2 regions of the Paenibacillus sp. T2-29 genome follow, and region 1 is predicted to be linked to the other one. Evidence: riboswitches for the same ligand, from Rfam matches in the RefSeq annotation. Region 1 holds a riboswitch; the other holds the start of a gene.
The links. Region 1 has a riboswitch for cyclic di-GMP ahead of ACU1JV_RS25690 (transglutaminase-like domain-containing protein). Riboswitches for the same ligand answer to the same signal wherever they lie in the genome.
Positions count from the first base shown of each region.

Region 2: another riboswitch for cyclic di-GMP. It lies ahead of ACU1JV_RS07590 (glycosyl hydrolase); the one in region 1 lies ahead of ACU1JV_RS25690 (transglutaminase-like domain-containing protein).

Region 1 covers NZ_JBREVE010000014.1:69,652-79,926, forward strand. Annotated here, with positions in the region: gene ACU1JV_RS25675 (hybrid sensor histidine kinase/response regulator) at 1-2,092, opposite strand, end outside; gene ACU1JV_RS25680 (DUF445 domain-containing protein) at 2,234-3,490, opposite strand; gene ACU1JV_RS25685 (helix-turn-helix transcriptional regulator) at 4,212-4,949, shown strand; cyclic di-GMP riboswitch class I at 5,057-5,135, shown strand; cyclic di-GMP riboswitch class I at 5,176-5,257, shown strand; gene ACU1JV_RS25690 (transglutaminase-like domain-containing protein) at 5,270-6,079, shown strand; gene ACU1JV_RS25695 (collagen binding domain-containing protein) at 6,439-10,050, shown strand; gene ACU1JV_RS25700 (class D sortase) at 10,157-10,275, shown strand, end outside.
Region 2 covers NZ_JBREVE010000002.1:393,155-403,429, forward strand. Annotated here, with positions in the region: gene ACU1JV_RS07570 (YveK family protein) at 1-245, opposite strand, end outside; gene ACU1JV_RS07575 (helix-turn-helix domain-containing protein) at 574-942, shown strand; gene ACU1JV_RS07580 (hypothetical protein) at 994-1,176, opposite strand; gene ACU1JV_RS07585 (hypothetical protein) at 1,486-3,780, opposite strand; gene ACU1JV_RS07590 (glycosyl hydrolase) at 3,829-5,430, opposite strand; cyclic di-GMP riboswitch class I at 5,444-5,525, opposite strand; gene ACU1JV_RS07595 (sugar phosphate nucleotidyltransferase) at 5,681-7,057, opposite strand; gene ACU1JV_RS07600 (UDP-glucose dehydrogenase family protein) at 7,723-9,051, opposite strand; gene ACU1JV_RS07605 (glycosyltransferase) at 9,057-10,157, opposite strand; gene ACU1JV_RS07610 (glycosyltransferase family 4 protein) at 10,186-10,275, opposite strand, start outside.

The DNA of each region.
Region 1 (10,275 bases):
CATCATCTACTGCGAGTATGGCAGATCGTGCAGAGCCTGCTGCAACTTGCATCACAGCTTCGTTCTGTAGAGCTATAAAATTAGTATCTGCTTCTTCATCCATACATACCTGCTCGTTATCTCGTGATTCGTCTGGGGTAGGTGAGGGATCGAGCGGTAGTGTGAAAGAAAAGGTTGAGCCTTGACCAAGTTCAGAACTTACACTCAAAGATCCTCCATGAAGCTCCACCAATTGCTTGCTGATACTCAACCCAAGTCCAAGCCCATCCCCAATAACCGTCAAATGAGAATTTCCTTGTTCATATGGACGAAATATTCGCTTTTGCGTCTCCTCATCTATCCCAACGCCAGTGTCACGCACCTGAATACTGGCCATTTCGCCTTGGATGTGTGCGTGAACGGAAATAGTCCCCTCAGCAGTATGTTTAACAGCATTGTGAAGGAGATTGAACAGGATTTGGATTACTCGGTTTTCATCCGCTAATACATTCGGAAAATCAGCAGGGATGTTAACTACCATGTTTAAAGGTTTCCCATCTGTCATGAATTGAAGCATATCCAATACACCCGAGGCTACAGCCTTGGGCTTCAGGCTTCTTTTTTCCAGAATAATATCCTTTTCACGTAGACGTGTAACATCCAGCAAATCATTCAATAATAAGGACATACGGCGGCCGACCGTAACAAGCAATTGCATGTTTCTCCTGTTGGGTTCATCCAGGGCGCCGCCCCGGTTCTCCAGCACAGTCTGTGCTATATTGATCATCCCATGCAGTGGATTTCGCAGCTCATGAGAGGTGTTGGCTAAAAATTCATTTTTCACCTGATCAGCGCGCTGCAATCTGTCCGACAGCCTTCTCAGTTCAGCATTCGTATTAAAAAATCGTTTGAACCAATAGGATGCAAATGCCACAAAAGCCAGCACAATATCCCAAGGGTAATAGGGGAGGTCATTCGTCTTGAAAATGCCCCACAGCATGCTGGATGCGATGCTAATGGATGCTAGCAACAGAAAAATAGCCTCTTTTTGCCCTCTGAATGTTCTAAGAAAAGCAAGGGAGGGAACTGTAGCACATAGAGTAATAGCCGGTAATGCGATAAGAACCATAAGAAATGCATACAGGCTGGATGCAGGTGCAAGTAACACCAAAATCGCAAAACAACAGTGGCCTATAAAAACAATCTGAATGATTCGGGATCGAACCAACAGAGACTGCGCCAGCTTCAGTACACACATGCCTATTCCAATGTAGGAAAGGGTGGTTATCTTTAACGAAAGACCCAGATTAATGGGGAACCAGTCCAATAAAAGCTTGTCATCGTCTGTCAGGATGGATAATACCGTGCAGATTACAATTCCCGCAAAATACAGAAGCGCCTTCTTTTGTGGATTCATAAAAAATATAACGACTATATATAATCCGTGAAGCAGCAAAATAATACATACCATAATCTGCATTGCGATCGTGAAGTTGGTTCGGCTATTCACAGCATCCGCGCTTCCAAAAATGATAGGCTTCATAATTCCTCCACTAGCAGAGAAATCAAAATTGGATACTTGGATGACAATCTCAATGGTCTGCCTGTTCGCATCAAACATAGCAGAGAATGGAACAGTCGATCCTATATGCTGTTCGACCTTGCTAGAGACCTGACCACTATGACTAATTAAACGACCGTTCACAAATATGTTGGATGCCGTACTGATTTTTCCAATCCGAAGTCCGTATAGAGTGTCCTCAGACCTGTCACTCAAAATAAGCAGCCGATAGGTTCCAACACCATATGCCTTATGATCCACAGGAGATACTGACTCACTCCATAATCCTGGTACCTGAATGGTCTGGCGCTGCTTCTGCATAAGTAAGGATTTCAGTTCGGCAGGAGAAGATAAAGTTCCAGGATAAAATTCCCACTCCCCATTTAATGGCAGGGTCTTTATCTCCTGCAGATTCAAGCCCCTCAGATCCAGAATTCCCGCCTTGGCCCGGGGATAATCCTGATTGTGGTAATAATCAAACCACAATAAACGCAAGCCGATAATCACGATCAGAAATGACAGCGTAATTAAAAAAAAGTTCTGCTTATTCATCTACTGGTGATCCGGCACCATATATCAACGTACCGTTGCCGGGCTCTCATCTGAACCAGCAGCATTAGATGGTGACCAATCCTCATAGTTTCACAACCTTATCTACACAAATTTCATTTATCGTTCCTCAGATTGTCCGTGCTACTCAAGCAACATACGAACCCCAGTAAGCACAATTCCAATCAGAAAACCTGTAAGCGCACCGTTAATCCGAATCCATTGTAAATCCTGCCCCAGCTTGTCCTCCATTAAAGCGATCAGTGAGGTATCATCCATTCGATTTACATTTTCTCGAACCAGATTACCAATTTGGCTATGGTTTGCTTCCACTACTCCGGTAACACCTGCTACGATCCACGAATTGATCTTGTCCAGCAGCTCCGTATTTCTCCATAAATCAGACAGCATTTGATCCAGCAAAGGTACAATGTACACCGTTACATAACTGGCATCTTCCATGTAATCCAGCAGATTACGACGAAGCTCTTCGAGCTTATCGGATATAGCTGCATCACCTTCCCAAGAATCAATAAAGGTGTTTTTCCAGTGATTTAGCCCCTCCCTGACCGTATCTTTGGCTGCCAGATGAATCAGCTGTGTGTTGAACCCATCCAGGACGGCCTGACGACGCGGATGTCCTTCATCTCGAAGCTCCGCTACGCGGTCCAGCAAAAAGTGACGAATCATCTCGCCCATACGCTCCTCATTCAAATAGCCAAGGAAAGCGTTCAGGGCAAACTGCATAAGCCCGCTGACCTGCAAGCCGCTAACAGCCTGCATCCCCAAGGTGCCTAGCGTAACCCCGGTGTCTGACCGCATTAGCCAGGACTCCGTCTGCTCCAGCGCATAATCCAACGCCCGTTGGTCATACTTTCGCTCGCCAGCTTGCCGGGCGAGCACCTCTAGCAATGGTCCTATATCGAATTCAGTCGCCTGTCGCTTAACCCCGATTGCGATGGCCGGGGCCAGCTCTGCCAGCGGAATCGAACGGACAAGTTGCTTGGCAAGAACATCTATAAAAGTAACCGCTTCGGGCGTACGTATTCCTTTTTCCACACTTTTCAGCACCAGCTCTGCCAGTCTAATCTCGGCAATTTTAGATGCAATACTTTCTTTATGAAGCAAATTATTCTCGACCGTGTTAACCAAGGCATCGGTCAGCTTTCCCCGATTTTTAGGGAGAAGCGCTGTGTGTGGAATCGGAATGCCCAGCGGATGACGGAATAACGCGGTTACGGCAAACCAGTCTGCCAACCCTCCTACAAGTCCGGCTTCAAAAGATCCGGCCAAAAGACGGGCCCAGCCAAATTGTTGAAAAGGTAACGTAGCAGCAAAGCCCGCTCCCATCATAACAAGTGACCAAGCTGCTGCGGTTTTTGTGTTTTTTGTTTTTCCCATCATGTAGTCCTCCAAACTAACAGTAAAATTTGTTTCATTACATCTGTAGTACCATCATATCATTGCCTGTGCAGATACCAAAGGTAACCATACTCTATTGTCAACAAATTGCATGATATTTAAAATTTGCACATTAGCTTAAATTGAGTTCGCATAACCACACTTATCCATACATTTTCGTGAACAAAATCACAACAATTAAGTTACAACTATTTTCTAACAAAATGAGCCCTTTGAATCATTTTGTCGAATTATGGTCCCATTTTTCTTGCAACCTAAAGGATAAATGCCTCAAAAAGTGGAATTGCAAGATTACGATATATTCATTGAGGAAATTAATTATTTCCAACCTCATTCTTTATTCCATCAATTTAAGGAATAAATTCCAGAATGACCTTATCCTTTTCAAATAGGTGCCTTCTGGTTAATTTTGTTATATGATGTATAACCCCAAATCGATACATGAATATACTTTAATGTGATAAAATAACCTTTGTAAATGGGAACTCCGGTTCTAAAAGGATATTCATGAAACAAACTACAATTGTCTTACTAAAATTGTTCTTTTGTAAAGGAATTGGATATGACAACAAACCAAAAAAATGCCCAGTATGTCTGGAGCGATGATCCAGTTGCAATTATATGTACACCCTCTGCTTTTGCTAAAAAATCCCTCTTTTATATACAGGAAATAGGCTATTTCAAAACAGATGCTTATGTAATGGAACGGCAAAAGCTCACCTCTTTTTTGCTCCTTTTTACTCTGTCTGGGAGAGGGGAATTACAATACCGGGGCAAGGATTATATATTGAAACCTCATGATATGCTTTTTATTAATTGCGAAGAATATGTACAGTACAAAACTTCCTGTCAGAAGACATGGGAGTTTATTAGTGTGAATCTATATGGCAATCTTATTGACCATTTCTACGAACAATTCGATAAACACAATAAGCCCGTAATCTCACTAAAGGATTCAAGTACAGTACTGGACAAGCTGCGCACCTTATTACATGTACAGCCAGAACGAAGCTTATCATCTGAGCTGCTCTCATCCAGGATAATCGTTGACTTGTTAACGATTATTTTACAGCACCCTTACACCAATCCCAATGCAAATTCAGATGGAACTGCAGAGGTGCGCAAGGTAAAGCAATATCTGGATCAATCCTATTGTGAGCGGATCACGCTGGATTCGCTAGCAGAAATGTTTGGTCTAAACAAGTTCAACCTGGCTAAAAACTTTAAAAAACAGATTGGCTTTTCCCCTATTGAGTATCTTATTAATGTTCGTATCACGGCTGCTCAAAGCTGGCTTAAAACTAGTGATGTAGCTATTGTGGACATCGCACAATATGTGGGCATTCCCAACACAAGTCATTTTATCAATCTGTTCAAAGAGCACATTGGAGAAACGCCTCATTCCTATCGCAAAAAATGGGGAAACCGTATAAAATAGGTCTTATGTATAATCTGCAAGCTTTCTTTGTCGATAAATAGCGAAAATCTGAGATTTAAACTTGCCTAATAGAGTACCTAACTGATAGAATAATAGTACAAGCTATTCAGGATAAATGGCAAACTTGTCGAAAGGCAAGGACGCAAAGCTACAGGGCCTTCTGTATGATGGCAGCCAGCTACCGGTTGAAGTGGCTTTTTGTCGTGCTTATTTTTCCCGAAAACTTTATACGAAATGGCAAACCTGTCGAAAGGCAGGGACGCAAAGCTATAGGGCCTTCTATTGATGATGGCAGCCTGGCCACCGAAAGGAAGTTTTTTATGGGGAAAATGATACTTTCCACACTTCTCCTATTTTTCATGCTGTCCGCAATTCTCTTAAATTCGACAATTTACGCTGCTGATAGTGTTGCATGGTTGGACCAAAACAATGTAAATCATGGGACGGTCAGTGTGCGCTACCCTGTTAAACCTAACGTTAAAACCAAGATTTTGGTTACCAAAGATGCACAAAAATACTCTTATAATTTAACACCCGGGAAATCCGAAGAAGTATTTCCTCTCCAAATGGGTAATGGGAACTATAACATCAGTATTTTAGAACAGCTTAGTGGTAATCAATATAAAGTGATAGGACAAGATACGATCGAGTTAAAGCTAAACGATAGCAAAGCGGTGTATCTTAATTCCGTTCAAAATATTAACTGGAGTAGTACTAATCAAGCGATTCAAAAAGCCCGTGAGTTAACCCAAGGTGCAACAACGGATCGCGAGAAGCTGCAAAAAATCTATGACTACGTAATTAGTCATATCAAGTATGACTCCAATCAGGCCTTTGCCTTAACGACTGACTATCTGCCACAAATTGATCATACGCTAAGCTCTCAAAAAGATATTTGTTATGGTTATGCTTCACTGATGGCTGCTATGTTACGAAGTGTAGATGTACCAACCAAGCTGGTTATGGGCAAATCTTCCTACGTGGACACTTATCATGCCTGGAATGAGGTCTACATCGATAATCAGTGGGTGGTCGTAGACACTACAGTAGATGCAGCACTGTATATGGGTAAACAGAAATTCGAAATGGTCAAAGATCCCTCCAAATACATTAAAACAAAGCAATATTAATATCAATGTTTTTAATTCATATTTTTTAAAAAATGAAAAAATAGAACTACATTTCTTGAAGAGCCTTGATCACATGATCAAGGCTCTTTTTCTATCCTTGTTGAGAAATTGTTGAGATGTGGCATGTATTCTAGTCCAGGAAGACAATGAGATTTCCAACCATTATCTAATTTCGAGTCAAAAGGAGGAGGTTCATCCCGAACATGAATTTTCATAAATTCTGAACAAGTAATTAATGCGGCTAACATAGCATCATATGAATGAATGATGAATATATAAATACAGTTCTCTCGACCTCGAAGGAATAACCATTAGCCGTTAAATAAGAGTATTTTAAGAATAGGAGATTTGTTTACCGTATGAGAAAAAAATGGAATACAGCAACGGTTGCGCTATTGCTCTTTTTGCAGTGTTTGTTCAGCACAACACAAGCTTATGCACAAAATCCCGACTCTACTCTGCCAGTGACCCCAGGAACCGATCCGGTTCAGAGTGTGACTAACGATGTTTATCCAATGCCCTCAGAGCCAATTAACATCCCACCTGCTGTCCCGGCTCCAGTCCCTGAACCAACTGCTGGCTCAACTTCTGAAGTTAGGGCAACTCAAGAAAGTATTTTAACCAAGCTAACCCTTACAGATTCTACTGGAAGTGTTATTGATGCAGTGTATAATCCCGATAGCCGTATTGATATTGGTTCCGCCATCCATTTAGGCTATGAATGGGAACTGCCGAACCATACGTATAAAGCTGGAGACACCTTTACCTTTCAATTACCTGAGCAATTCCAAATTTACACAGATATTACGTCTCCTTTGACGAATACAGATGGAGAAGTAGGTCATTTTACCGTAGACCGTCAAGGTAAAGTGGTTATGACATTTAATGATTACGTAGAAAGCCACTCTAATGTCAGCGGTAAGCTAGAGATCAAAACTGAATTTAGCACACAAATAGAAAAAGGCAGTACACAAGTTATTATTGCGATCCCGATCAAAGGCGGCGAGCAAACGGCTATCGTAAATATTAAGCCTGCAGCTGGTCCTACAATGGAGAAACAAGGAAAGTTTGATGGAAAAGACCAAATTCATTGGACAGTTGACGTAAATAAACACTTGGATCCTATCAAACACGCTGTAGTAACCGACCCAACTCCCCAAGGACTAGAACTAGTCAAGGACTCCATCCGGGTAAACCATTTACAAATTAGTGTGAACGGAACCACCGTGCTGGGGGACACTGTTAGCGCAGATAAGTATACAGTAGAGGCTGATCCGGTTGTGCCGGGCTTCAGAATCCGTTTTAACGAGGAGAGTATTAACAGCGCCTACCGAATTCAATACTCCACAAACATAACAAGCGAGGATACTCGTTTCTCCAACACAGCCACTTTTTCAGGGGACGATGTGAAGGATACCTCCGCAACAGCTACAGTCACTGTTCAACGCGGGGATTTTTTAGGCAAAAAAGTGGAGAAATACGACCCAGTCACACAAACGATCTCATGGGCAATCAAATATAATTTTGCCAACAAAAAAATTCCCGCAGCTAAAGCCGCGTTAAGTGACCGTTTTAATAACAGCCAACAACTCATCATAAATTCACTTAAAGTGTATAAAGGGGATACACAGGATGAGCTCCCTGCATCCCAATACAGCGTCACTCCAGTTACTGACGATCATGGTACCAATGGTTTCAATCTGCTTTTCAATACGGATATTGAAGCCCCATATACCATCCGTTATCAAACAAAGGCTATAGATCGTGTAGTTAAAAATAGTAAAATAACGAACAGTGTAACTTCTGATGGGGTAACAAAAGAAACAACCACCGAACTGAAAAGTATAATTATCACCAAAGGCTATAAGGAACCGAACTATAACACCAAAACAATTCCTTGGGTCATTTCTATTAATGCGGATAAGTATACAATGGATCAAATCGTTATCGACGATGCCTTTCCGAATGGCGGTCTGGCCTTATTGCCGAACACATTGAAGATCCAAAGCGCGGACGGAAAAACAACACTAACATCACCGACAGACTACGAACTGATCCCTCTTACGCTGGATTACAAAAAAGGGTTCACTATACGTTTTCATAAAAAGATTCAAGACACGTATACTATCAACTATACAACTACCTTTAACAATGAATGGAAAATCGACAAAACCAAGCCGGACTTTTGGAATAAAGCCTCTATCACTTGGTTATACAACGGAACAACACAAACTGCTGAGGCCGAAGCTCGATTATGGCCGGACAATATGACCCAGCAAAATGGGGCGAAGTCAGGTAGTTACAATGCCAGCTCCAAGCAAATTACATGGGACATTAAGGCCAACTATAACCGCAAAACTCTGAATCATGCTGAAATTAGGGATACCTTGTTACAAGGGCAAAAACTGGTCCCAAATTCAGTTAAAGTGTACGATATGACCCTGCTCGGGTGGTGGAATGGCGTACAAAAAGGGGGCGAAGTGCCTTCGAGCCAATATACTCTGGTTTTACCTTCCGCCGCTAACAACAACGAGCTGAGCATCCAGTTTAACCAGTCCATCAACTCTCCTTACTGGGTTACTTTCCAAACAACATTGGAAGGAGAGCTTATTGATAAAGAGATTAACAATAACGCTCTGCTTATGGATGGAAAAAATGTAGATTCGGAATGGACTGCCAAAGTGACTGTGCCCCACGGTGGAGAATACGTGACAAAGTCCGGTGCTCAGAATGGAAATAAAATCGACTGGAACATCCATATCAATGAAGGGCAATCCCATGTCTCCAACGCGAAGATCGTGGATACGCCCAGCAATAATCAAATTCTGATTGAAGATTCCTTTCATCTATACTCCACCAAAGTGTCTGCCAACGGAGAAGCTGTTAGGGACACTGAGTTAGTCAAGGATCAGGATTATAAGCTAAAAATAACAACGACTGCTCAAGGTCAGCAATCCTTTGAGCTTGCCTTTGCGAAGGCTATATCATCAAGTTATATTTTGCAATATCAATCCTTTCTTCAAGCTGAAGACAAGGCAAAAGTGAGCAATAAGGTTAATTTCGAGGGCGACCGTTTGACCACCGAAATCAGGGAAACAAGTAAGGAAATTACCGTGCGCACATCCTCTGGTTCAGGATCAGGAGGAGGAGTTACGGGAAGTCTGGAGATTACCAAAGTTGATGAGGACGATCACAATAAGGTTCTATCCGGGGCACGTTTTGCACTCTATGACAAGAATCAGAAAAGAGCACCTCTTGTCCAAACTACCAATTCGGACGGGAAAATCGTATTTTCTTCATTGAGTTATGATGACTACATCCTGGAGGAGCTTACTGCTCCTGAAGGCTACAAAATAACAGCGCCAAAAACAGAAATCAAAATAGATACAACTATCAAACAAAGTTCAGGCATTAAACAAATTGTAATCACCAACAAAAAAGACACTCCTGTTGATCCGGGTCCGGGTACACCTACTGATCCAGGTACGCCTACAAACCCAGGTACGCCTACCGATCCGGGTACACCTACGAGTCCGGGCTCAGGCAAAAAACATGATAAGGACCCTGAAATAACTGAACCTCCGGCGACGCCTGTTACGCCCGTAACAACCGAAGATCCGAAAATTATCGAGGATGAGGATGTTCCGTTGGGCGTTCCGGTTATTGAACAGCCACCTGTAGAACCAGAGGCGCAACCATCCACTGAACCAGGGGTGCAACCTGAGACACCGGAAGCCGATCCTCACCAGGAGCCTTCTCCGCCCGTGAAGATTGAAGAAGACCCAGTACCTAAGGGTGTAATCCGCCTACCAGCAGAAAAACCAGAGAATCCAAGTGATCCGGGTCATACACCCAAGGTGGATACTTTGCCAAAGACAGGAGAAAACAGTCCTGCTCCCTTCTATGTAAGTGGCATGTTCTTAATTCTTCTGGGTGCCTATCTGGGTTATAGACGAACGCATAAAAAATAAATAACATTTTATAATCAAAAATCCCCCTTCTCAGCTCATCACTAGCGAGAAGGGGAATTATTTTACATGTCCGATCTATGGATTACTGTATTAGGAGGCTTTTCAATTGCGTAAGCTGGCATACGTGAGCATCATGTTAGGAATCATCATCATGTTATTTCCTACCGCTAATGAATGGTTGGAAGATCAAAAGCAAAAAGAGCTATTACAGGAAGCTGAATCATT
Region 2 (10,275 bases), on a different contig from region 1:
GAGGAGATCATAATTTGCTTATAGGAGTTCGTTAAGGCTATGTTGGTTTGCACCACACTGTAATCGACGACACCTGCACGGTCCGGTCGTGGCGTCTGATTAATAATGAGCTTGGCGGTAGCTTCATAAACCTGCGGGGTAAAATATACATTTTTTATGCCTACTACAGTACACACCAGCAGTACAATGCTACCAATCAACCACATTCTTTTGCGGATCAAACGGATGTACTCTTTTAACTGCACAAGACCAGTCCTCCCTGCTTGACTTGTTTTCGATGAATAACGCTTGTACTGATCCTCTGCATGACGGGGAAAAGAACGATGCATGACCCTCTAATCTATAGTAAAATGTTGTATAATAGCGCATAGAAGGTCTAGCCAGCGAATAAGCACAAAATGCTCAATCATCGTTGGCCTCTTAAGGGTATATAAATGAAGATATCAGTGAAAACTATGAAATAAAGATACGTTATGTAACTTACATAATTAATTTATGATACAAATTGTATCTTGTCAAGCGCAAAATTGCTTTTCTTACCTCTCTTAACCTTGCCTTCAGGAGGAAAAACAGATGAATTATGGAACCCGCATCGCTGAATTACGAGAACATAAGGGACTAAAACAAGAGGAATTAGCGCAATCCCTCGGAATTACGCGGGCGGCTCTTTCTCACTATGAAAAAAATAGACGCAAGCCAGACTTTGAGACCCTGACCAAGCTCGCTGATATTTTCGAGGTAACCATCGATTATTTGGTGGGACGTACGAGCCACCCGACAGCAATATTGGATTCAGATGTGAGGGAATTTGTGGATCAGCTTGAACTGTCCGACGAGAATATCCTGCAACGTTTTAACCTGACGATTGACGGACGCACCTTGTCTGAGGAAGAAGCCAAACGTTTTATCGCGTTTGTTCGAATGGAACGAATGATGGAATAAGGAACGCGCCGCTGCTTGATGTTTTGCTCAAGTAGGACCAGCAACTGAAAATTACACGCGCTTGTCTTTCCGGTACTTCGTTCTATCAGCATCGCCCTCCAGCCATTCTGGTGTCGTGATCCCACATTGGAGCAAAATGTTCCGGATGTCCAAGTGGATGGCTGCTTTGCCTGCTTTCCGTGCGTTGTCTCGAAGAAGAGGGCCATTCCCCCCTAATTCTGTTTCCTTGTTCATTCAGCACTAACCTCACTTTATTAGTCTTGGTCACCGGAAAGAAATTCCCTACAAACCATGTATGTATAGTCATGAACAAAACTATTATATATGAATACATACCTGCAATGTTGTCGTCTTATGACGAGAATATAAAAGGATTTTCTTATTTTTTTCTCCATTATACGTAAAGTATTGGCAATTCAGAACGATTTACAAATAAAAAAGAACCTGTCAGGTCCTATTTTCTCCTGATAGGTTCTTTTTTGCTTTCTTTCGGAATGATGTTAGATATTCATGAGGTAAGGTCCTATATGCATTCCGGTGTAACTAAGCAACCTCGGCTGCCTGAGAAACCTGAGTACCTCCGGTCGCTCGGACTTTGTAGACGTAATGACTTCCAGCTTTTACGGTGCGGTCCGTATACGTGCTTCCTTCTACTTGCGAGGCAATCACCTGATAGGCACCGTCTGTACGGTCAGCACGCAGCACATCATAGGATGATATGCCTTCTGCTTGAAGCCAATTAATCTTCACCGCCCCATCCTGAATTGAGGCTGCTTTTACCTCTGTTGGGGCAGAGGCCGTGGTTTGATCTGTACTTTTTAGTTCCAAAATATATTGTACCGATTCGCCAGGACCCAGCTTTTCTTCGAAATCAAGGGCAGGAGAAGCCTTGAGACCTGATATGGATCGCTGCGCCTGAGAGTAGGTGGAACCCGCTCCGAAACGTTCCCCCGTGTACAAGCCAGCTTTCGGCATCGTTACCCGCACACGAACGGTCTGCGTTGTGGATTCAAAATTCACTAGGTTCACCAGCAATTTGTTCGAGGTAGCGCCGCTACCTGACAGTGGTTTAAGCTTGGATGTATCCACCGCGCGAACATAGACCATCTTATCCTTCGTCTCCTCTGGATTCAGTATGGTATAAGTCAGCGGTTTACCATGCGTAGCATACGCTAGACTCAAGCGTCTCATGATCTTAACGCGAGTGTCCTGTCCTTGCCCAAACGGATAAATTTCCGTGTTAGCCGGGTTGTGACTTTGCAGATCAAAGCCCGTTTTAAACAGCGTATAATCCTTATAAAAAGCAGCGTGCTGGATAAACATATCGGCAAACCCGATTTGCGATCGCATAATCCGATCGAATGCAGCTGCTTGTGGCTGACTAGCCCCGTAATCAGGATTGTCTCGATGCGTATCGTTAGTACCAAACTCCGTGTTTAGCATCTTTTTCGCCAGTCCGTTGCTCGAACCACCGAAGGTTTTCAAATTCTGAACGAAGCTGCCCCCGCCCTCTTCATTATACGATTCACCGTAGGCATGTCCGTTGGTCAGGTCGGTGACTTCTTCCAGCTGTTTACGCTGCGCCGGGTCCCGTTCCCATCCATCCGGATCACCGCATTTTTGCGTACCTCCGGTTTGATTTTTGCACGCCTTGGTAGAGTATGTCGGCCAGTAGGCCCAACCCGGCGCTACGGTTTTGAGATGCGGTGCCAATTGCTTGCCTTCCGTATTCAACCACTTAGCCACAGCCAGGTCTACCGCCTTGGAACGGTTAAACAATCCAGGTTCGTTATCTACTTCATAATATTGAAGGTATGAACCGTATTTTTTTACATAATCACGCAACTTTTGCTTGGCCGTCTCTGGCAGAGTACCATCTTTTTGCAGCTTGATATCACCTGTGTATAGATACAAAGCAGACGATTGCATATTATACTGCTTTAACGTTTGATAGTAATCATCCACATCTGTGCATGCCTTGCCTACATTACTGGCACAAGTTACCCTCATGACGTTGCCACTATAAGCAATTCCCAGCCATTTGAGAACGTAAGGTAGATGCTTAACTGCACCCTGATCATAATAAAATTCTTTATTATTCACATTCGTACCGGTCAGTATATATTTCCCATGTACTGGTTCGGCCGCAGGGGAAGCTAACGTCTCCAAGCTCAAGTCATCCCAAGTCCACCACACATTTTTATCTTCTGCAGAGGAGCAGTATAGGCAGCGCGCTGTCTTTAGCTTGAGTACGTTAACACCGCTTTGCAATTGTTCTTTGGGGATATACAGCTCGTAGTTATTTTTGAAGTTATACGTACTCCCAGTACCGGATACCCCGGCAATCTGAATAATTCCAGACAGCTGGTGATTTGAAAAGACAGCCATCTGCGGCACCGCTTTGCCCGCATCCAAAATCCGAACACGGAATATCATACCATTGGGAGGAACCTGATTCAGTTTATACTGAAGTGACAGTTCTGGATTCGTGGATGCATTCAAACCTGGAGGAATATCTCCACTGCTGAGCAATACCGGAACTGTTGTACTCTCTGCTTCCGACAACGCCGAGAATGTTCCTTTAGCAGAGGATTCAGTAGAAGCTGCTGCTGCAGAAATTTCGATATTATCCCTACCGACCACTCCTTTAAATTCCGCTGAAGAGTCATCCCTCTGGCCCAGCTTCCATACTGGACTGGCCGCCGCTACCTTATCCGTCTGCAATTCTGCACTTTTTGAAGGCGTGTATATAAACCAAGCGATCATGGTTAGAGCTGCGACACCTAGTAATCCGGATAATACGACCGTATACCTATGGGTCAACCATTTTTTCATCATATGATACACCCTCTCTCCTCAAAATTTATGACCGGGAAAGAGTATCTATCAAGGAAGAAACAAAGCGTTTCCGGGAACCACCGCTTTCGCTTCATGCTGACTTTCCCACATCAGACGAGCCATCGCATCGCCTTTTTCATCATAGTATTCCACTTTTAGATCTACCATTTTACCTGCTTCCAAAGCAATACTGCCTTTACGCTCTGTCCAGCTTTGTTTGAACCAACTGTCAATCACCAGCTTGCCGTCTACCCATACGCGAATACCATCATCGGATATCGTTGTAAATGTATAGGTCTCGCTGTATTGTGGTTTGATTTTACCTGTCCAGCGAACCGAGAACTGGTCGGCATTTACCTTGGGATCAGCAGCAACGGCGCGCCAGTTATAATCCAGCTTGCTGTCTGTACGGATCAAAACAGGACTGCCGTTCACATTCATATTGTTAAAATATTCGCCCCGCAGCCCGTTCACATATACTACATCAGGAACAGAAGGAGGAGTCGGAGCTGGAGGTACGATTACTACTGGCGGAACCGGGATAGGCTCACTTTGTCCCTCATCCGGTAAAGTCGGCACATCTGCCCCAGGTTGTTGGATTGCTGCCAGCCCATTTTTCACATCATCCCGTGTCAAACTCCTCGAATCGTTCATATAATCCTGTATTTGATTGGTTGTGTTATTCTCAATCAGCATCTTGCCCCAAGTCATGGAATACACCCATTTGGGCTGTGCCTGCAACACCTCAGAGCTAGGCATCTCACCATGCTCGCCAATGGCAATCGGCTTATTCCGTGCCAACCCGAGCAGTCCTTCATAATGACTTTGCTTAAAATCATTGTTGTAGATGTCTACTGCCAAAATATCCACTTTGTCATCCCCCGGATATTTCGGGGTATACGGGACAGTGTAGGAATTGGGAGCATTGGGACTCCACACCCACAGCAGATTGTTCAACTGATGCGTGTTTACAAAACGGTCGTACATGATATTCCATAGCTGATTGAAATTGTTTTTGTTTCCCCACCAGAACCAGTCACCATTCATTTCATGATAAGGTCTCCACAATACTGGAACACCTGCATCACGAAGCTGCTTTAACGATACAGCGACCTTATCCAGATCGGCAATGAAGAGGTTATACTGCGTAGTGCCTGGTGTCACGTATTTATTGAACTCCGCCTGACTTACTTTCGCCTGCACATTGGCCCAAGTCAGCGGTCTACCCGGCAACGCTTCATGAAAAGTCATCGTCACAATGCCACCAGCTCTGCTCCAACGAATAGCGCTATCGACAACATTTTTACGTTGTGCTGCTTCTGTAGTGTCGGATTGACCAGAGATGGCTCCCATCTCATAGCCGTGCAGACCCACATACGCCTGGCTGATTTTTTGGACCTTGTTGCTTAATTCATCTGGACTTTCCAAATAATCATGCTGACCAGTGACTGTTTTCTTTCCAGAGATGCTGAGTAAATAATTGTATAGTTCACGGGCCTGAGTAGAAGCGTCCGAATTAACAGGTTGTAATGAAGCGGCATTCACCACAGACAGAGAATCACCAAAGCCGACGGGAAACAAAGAAAAAAGTATAACAACGGGGAGTACATGACGTATCAGTCGATACAGAGGAATAAAATTGAATCTCACTTTAGCTCTTCCTTTCGGTAGCCAGGCTGCCATCCTTACGGGAAGGCCCTTTAGCTTTGCGTACCAGTCTTTCGACAGGGCTGCGTTTATCGTTGGAAGGAGTTTGGATTCCTTCTTACCCTAAGTATCGACTTTTTTTTACCAAAATTTAATAGGTCATGTTCATGAATTTACAGGTTTTCGCCCAATTTCGACAGTTTGGGCCATTATTTTTCATCAAATCTTCTTTTTTACGTTTTTACGCAAATAATTACGAGATAAATTGATGACGAGAAATTTCATTCCAATCCATACAAAAGCGTACAATATCCTCTTCAACCAACTCAGAGCCAGTCTGAACTTCAATCAAATCCACATCGGTTACAGCCAAAATGCTATGCTTCGTCCCTTCAGGGATGCGAACTACGTCACCGGCCTTTACTTTATGCAGCTTCTCATTCAAAATAATTTCCGCTTCGCCGCTAATAATGGTCCAGATTTCACTTCGTTTGAAGTGAAGCTGGTAGCTGATATTTTTACCTTTGTGTACGCGGATTCGTTTGGTCAGTACCTCATTACCCTCGTCATACTTTACATAGTCTACAACCCGATACTGTCCCCAACGACGTTCTTCATACATTGGACGCTGATCATGAGCCTTGAGCACTTCCTTGATGCGTGGACTTTCTGCCTTATTGGTCACAAGAATGCCATCTGGGCTAGCGGCTACAATCAGATCATTCGTTCCAATGATCGCCACAGGAATGTCCAACTCATTAATAAGACTCGTATTGACGCAATCTTCCGTTACTACCCCTCTACCCACTTGCTGATGAGACATCTCTTCTGTGAGTGTATTCCAGGTTCCTAGATCCTTCCAAAAACCATCGTACGGAAGCACCACGATGTCTTTTTCCTTCTCGACTACTTCGTAGTCAAAGCTGATTTTTTCCAGAGATGCATATTGTTTTTGCATTTCTTCATAATTCAGCGGCAGGCCCTTGGATGCCAAAATATCCAGCAAATAGCTTAATTTGAATGCAAAAACCCCGCAGTTCCATAGAGCATTGCGTTCTATTAGACGCTCCGCCTGCTCCCGGTCGGGTTTCTCTTGAAAATGGCTCACTTCGCGGTAGCCTGTGCTACCTTGAGTGGCATCGTTTTTCGGAATAATATAACCGTATTTCTCTGAAGGATAGGAAGGGACAACCCCGATTAATGCAAGCTTGCCTTCACTCTCCTGAAGTGTATGTTCGAGTTGGGCTACGGAAGCAAAGAATGCATCCTCTACATAAGGATCTACAGGCAATATAGCTATAATTTCATCAGGCGAAACACCCGCAATGGAATATAGATAAGTCGCTGTCAGCGCAATCGCAGGAAAAGTATCTCTGCGTTCCGGCTCAACAATGATGCGCGTATTCGATCCGATTTGACTCTGGATCATTTCGACCTGCGCTCTCCCTGTCGCAATAAACGAGGATTCGGATAATCCGTTGTCTCCCAATTGTCTCCATACCCGCTGTACCATGGATTCCGAAATCCCTTCCGGGCTCTCCAGTACCTTCAAAAATTGTTTGGAACGGGAATCGTTGGATAACGGCCATAATCTTTTACCGGAACCACCAGACAAAAGTACGAGCTTCATAAATCTCCACTTCCTCTCTATATTGGTTGGTGATCGAATGGGGCAAGGTTGAGTAGCCCGCTACGGGCTCGATTTGATCTTACGATCGCTGTTGCCGTGGGATTCTTCGGATTGTGTAAGACATTTATATGTAAGAATCCCAAGTCAAAGGCGAACGCTATCGCTTCTCCAGATTCAAATCCAACCCTTCGCTACTCAAATATGCATCATATCGATCATACCTTGTGGTGCAAAAGGCACGACCGGACATTATTAAGTCCGGTCAGCCTGTAAAAATCTCACTCTTTCGGGCCTTGCCCGCTGTGCTTGCAAGCTTCTAGTAATCGAGGTTTCGTAACGCCTTGCCAAGATTGCTGCGACAACCGCAATGACGTCTTAATCGGAAGGAGCGGCTCAACTATGCCGCTCCTTCTGATACGCCCTTTCTACTCCCATCCCATAAGGTGGGAGATTAAACATCGTGACTTGGTGCGGCAAAAGCAGCGGAGCGGGCAGAATTGTTCTGAAGAAGCGTCAGCGTTTGCCTTTATCCCCGGATTTTAACCTTGGAATGTTTAATACAATCCAGAAAATCCGGGGGTAACAGTAATCGGAAGAACAATCTGCACGCGCAGCGCCTTTAGCGCCTCCCACACTGCCACAGCCACTTTTTATTCGGTCACTTTTTAAACTTCCACTTTATCTCTGTTCCACCCACTCATCCGCGGACGACCCACGGAGTAGTATTCCAGCCCAGAGCCTTGGATCTGTTCCTCGGTGAATACGTTGCGACCATCAATCAGAACTGGCTTGTGTAGAATGGAGCCCAATTGCACGAGATCAACTTCTTTGAACTCTTCCCAATCCGTCAGCAGGCACACAGCATCGCTTCTTTCGGCGGCTTGCTGCGGGGAGGAGCACCATATAATATTCGGGTGATCCACGCGCTCCTTGAATTTATCCATCGCAATGGGATCATACAGCTTGACAATAGCACCTGCCTGAATGAGCGTTTCTACGATTTCCAGTGCTGGAGCTTCGCGGATATCATCTGTATTGGGCTTGAAGGCGAGGCCCCAAATGCCAATCGATACGCCGTTTAGCTGACCCAGCGATTCACGCAGCTTGGATACAATCATAAAGCGCTGGTCGGTATTTACCTCTACCACCGATTTTAACAACTTAAATTCATAGTCTACATTACCCGCAATTTGGATGAGCGCATTCGTATCTTTCGGGAAGCAAGAGCCTCCATATCCGATCCCTGCTTGCAGGAAAGAGGAACCAATCCGTTTGTCCATGCCCATACCTTCAGCCACACAGGTAACGTCCGCGCCAACCTTTTCACAAATATTAGCAATCTCGTTAATAAACGAAATTTTAGTTGCCAGGAACGCATTGGAGGCATATTTGATCATTTCAGCACTGCGGATATCCGTCACATAGATTTTATCCGTGAATACCTGATGCAGAGTGACCATTGTTTCACGCAAACCTGTATTGTCCAAACCAATAATGACGCGATCTGGATGAAGCGTATCATTGATGGCTGAGCCTTCTCTCAGGAACTCCGGCGCGGATACAATATCAAAAGACAAACTCGTATGACGAGCGACTACGTCCTTAATCTTTTCGTTCGTTCCGACAGGTACGGTACTCTTAGTCATAATAATCTTGTACCCGTTCATGGCTTTCCCGACATCGGCGGCCGCCTGTTCAATGTAGGACAAATTCGCCTCGCCGTTAGCCAGTGAAGGCGTACCTACCGCTAAAATGACGATATCCGAGCGACGTACCGCATCGGCCAAATCCGAGGTGAACTCTAAACGACCAGCTTCCAGATTCAACGCGATCAATTCCTCAATACCTGGTTCATAAATCGGAGATTCCGCACGGTTCAACATATCGATTTTGTACTGCTCCAGATCGACACAAATTACCTCATTACCTTTTTGCGCAAAACATACACCTGAGACGAGTCCAACGTATCCAGTACCGATTACAGCCAGTTTCATTCCGTTCATCCTCCTTTTAGAAAGTTCACATAGGCTTGTTCTACATACTTTTTCAATTGATCCTTGAAGTTATCTTCATCAAATTTGCGGGCATGGGTAATGATATCGTCCACATTCCATGCATGTTGCTCAACCTTTGCGACGGCCTCCAGCACATCGTCTACTTGATGCTTGCGGAAAAATACGCCGTTCACATGAGGAACAATCGTATCCAGCGCTCCCCCACCCTGAAAAGCGATAACTGGCCGTCCGGCCGCATTCGCCTCCAAAGGCGTAATACCGAAGTCCTCTTCCCCCGGAAAGACAAGTGCCCGGCATTCGGCCATCAGCTTGTTAACCTCTTCGTCTTCAAGCCTGCCGAGGAACTCAATGTTCGGGGCAGCCATGGCTTCGAGTCGTTTACGATCCGGTCCTTCGCCAACGATGCGTAGCTTAAGACCGTTACGTTTGAATGCCTCAATCGCGAGATCAATGCGCTTGTAGGACACCAAACGAGATACGATCAGATAATAGTCACCGATGCTTGTAGCACGTTTAAAACGGGATGTATTGATAGGAGGAAAAATAACATCTGCCTCCCGTTGGTAATAGTGCAGAATTCTCCGCTTAACGACGGAAGAATTGGCGACAAACTGGTCTACGTTGCGAGAAGTTTTGGCATCCCATGTTTTCAGCCTGTTCATGTACAGCTTTAGCATATTTTTGAGCAGGTTGGATTTGGACTGCCGGGCCATATATGTATCGTAATCCCAGGCAAACCGCATCGGTGTGTGACAGTAACAAATGTGAAACGTATGTTTGGGTACCTGGATGCTTTTCATAAATGCGCTGCTAGAGCTTAAAACAATGTCGAAATCCCTAAAATCAAAATCACGGATAGCGATGGGATACAGCGGCAGCACTCCTTTGAAGTTGGCCTTCACTCCTGGGATGTTTTGTAGCCAAGTGGCTCTAATATCCGCATCCTTCAAGTTGCGCGACAGACGCTCGTCGCTGAACACCGTTGTGAAGATGGGAGCCTCCGGATACATATCATGGAATACCTCTACTACCCTTTCCGCTCCGCCCATTTGGATTAAGTAATCATGTGCTATCGCTATTTTCATCTGAATCATCCTTTAACGCGAATGTCGGTCAGACTCCTGCCAACAAACCCTTATAGTAATGAACTATATCCTTAACAGTGTTCTCGATGACAAAATGCTTCTTGACCCGTTCCATCCC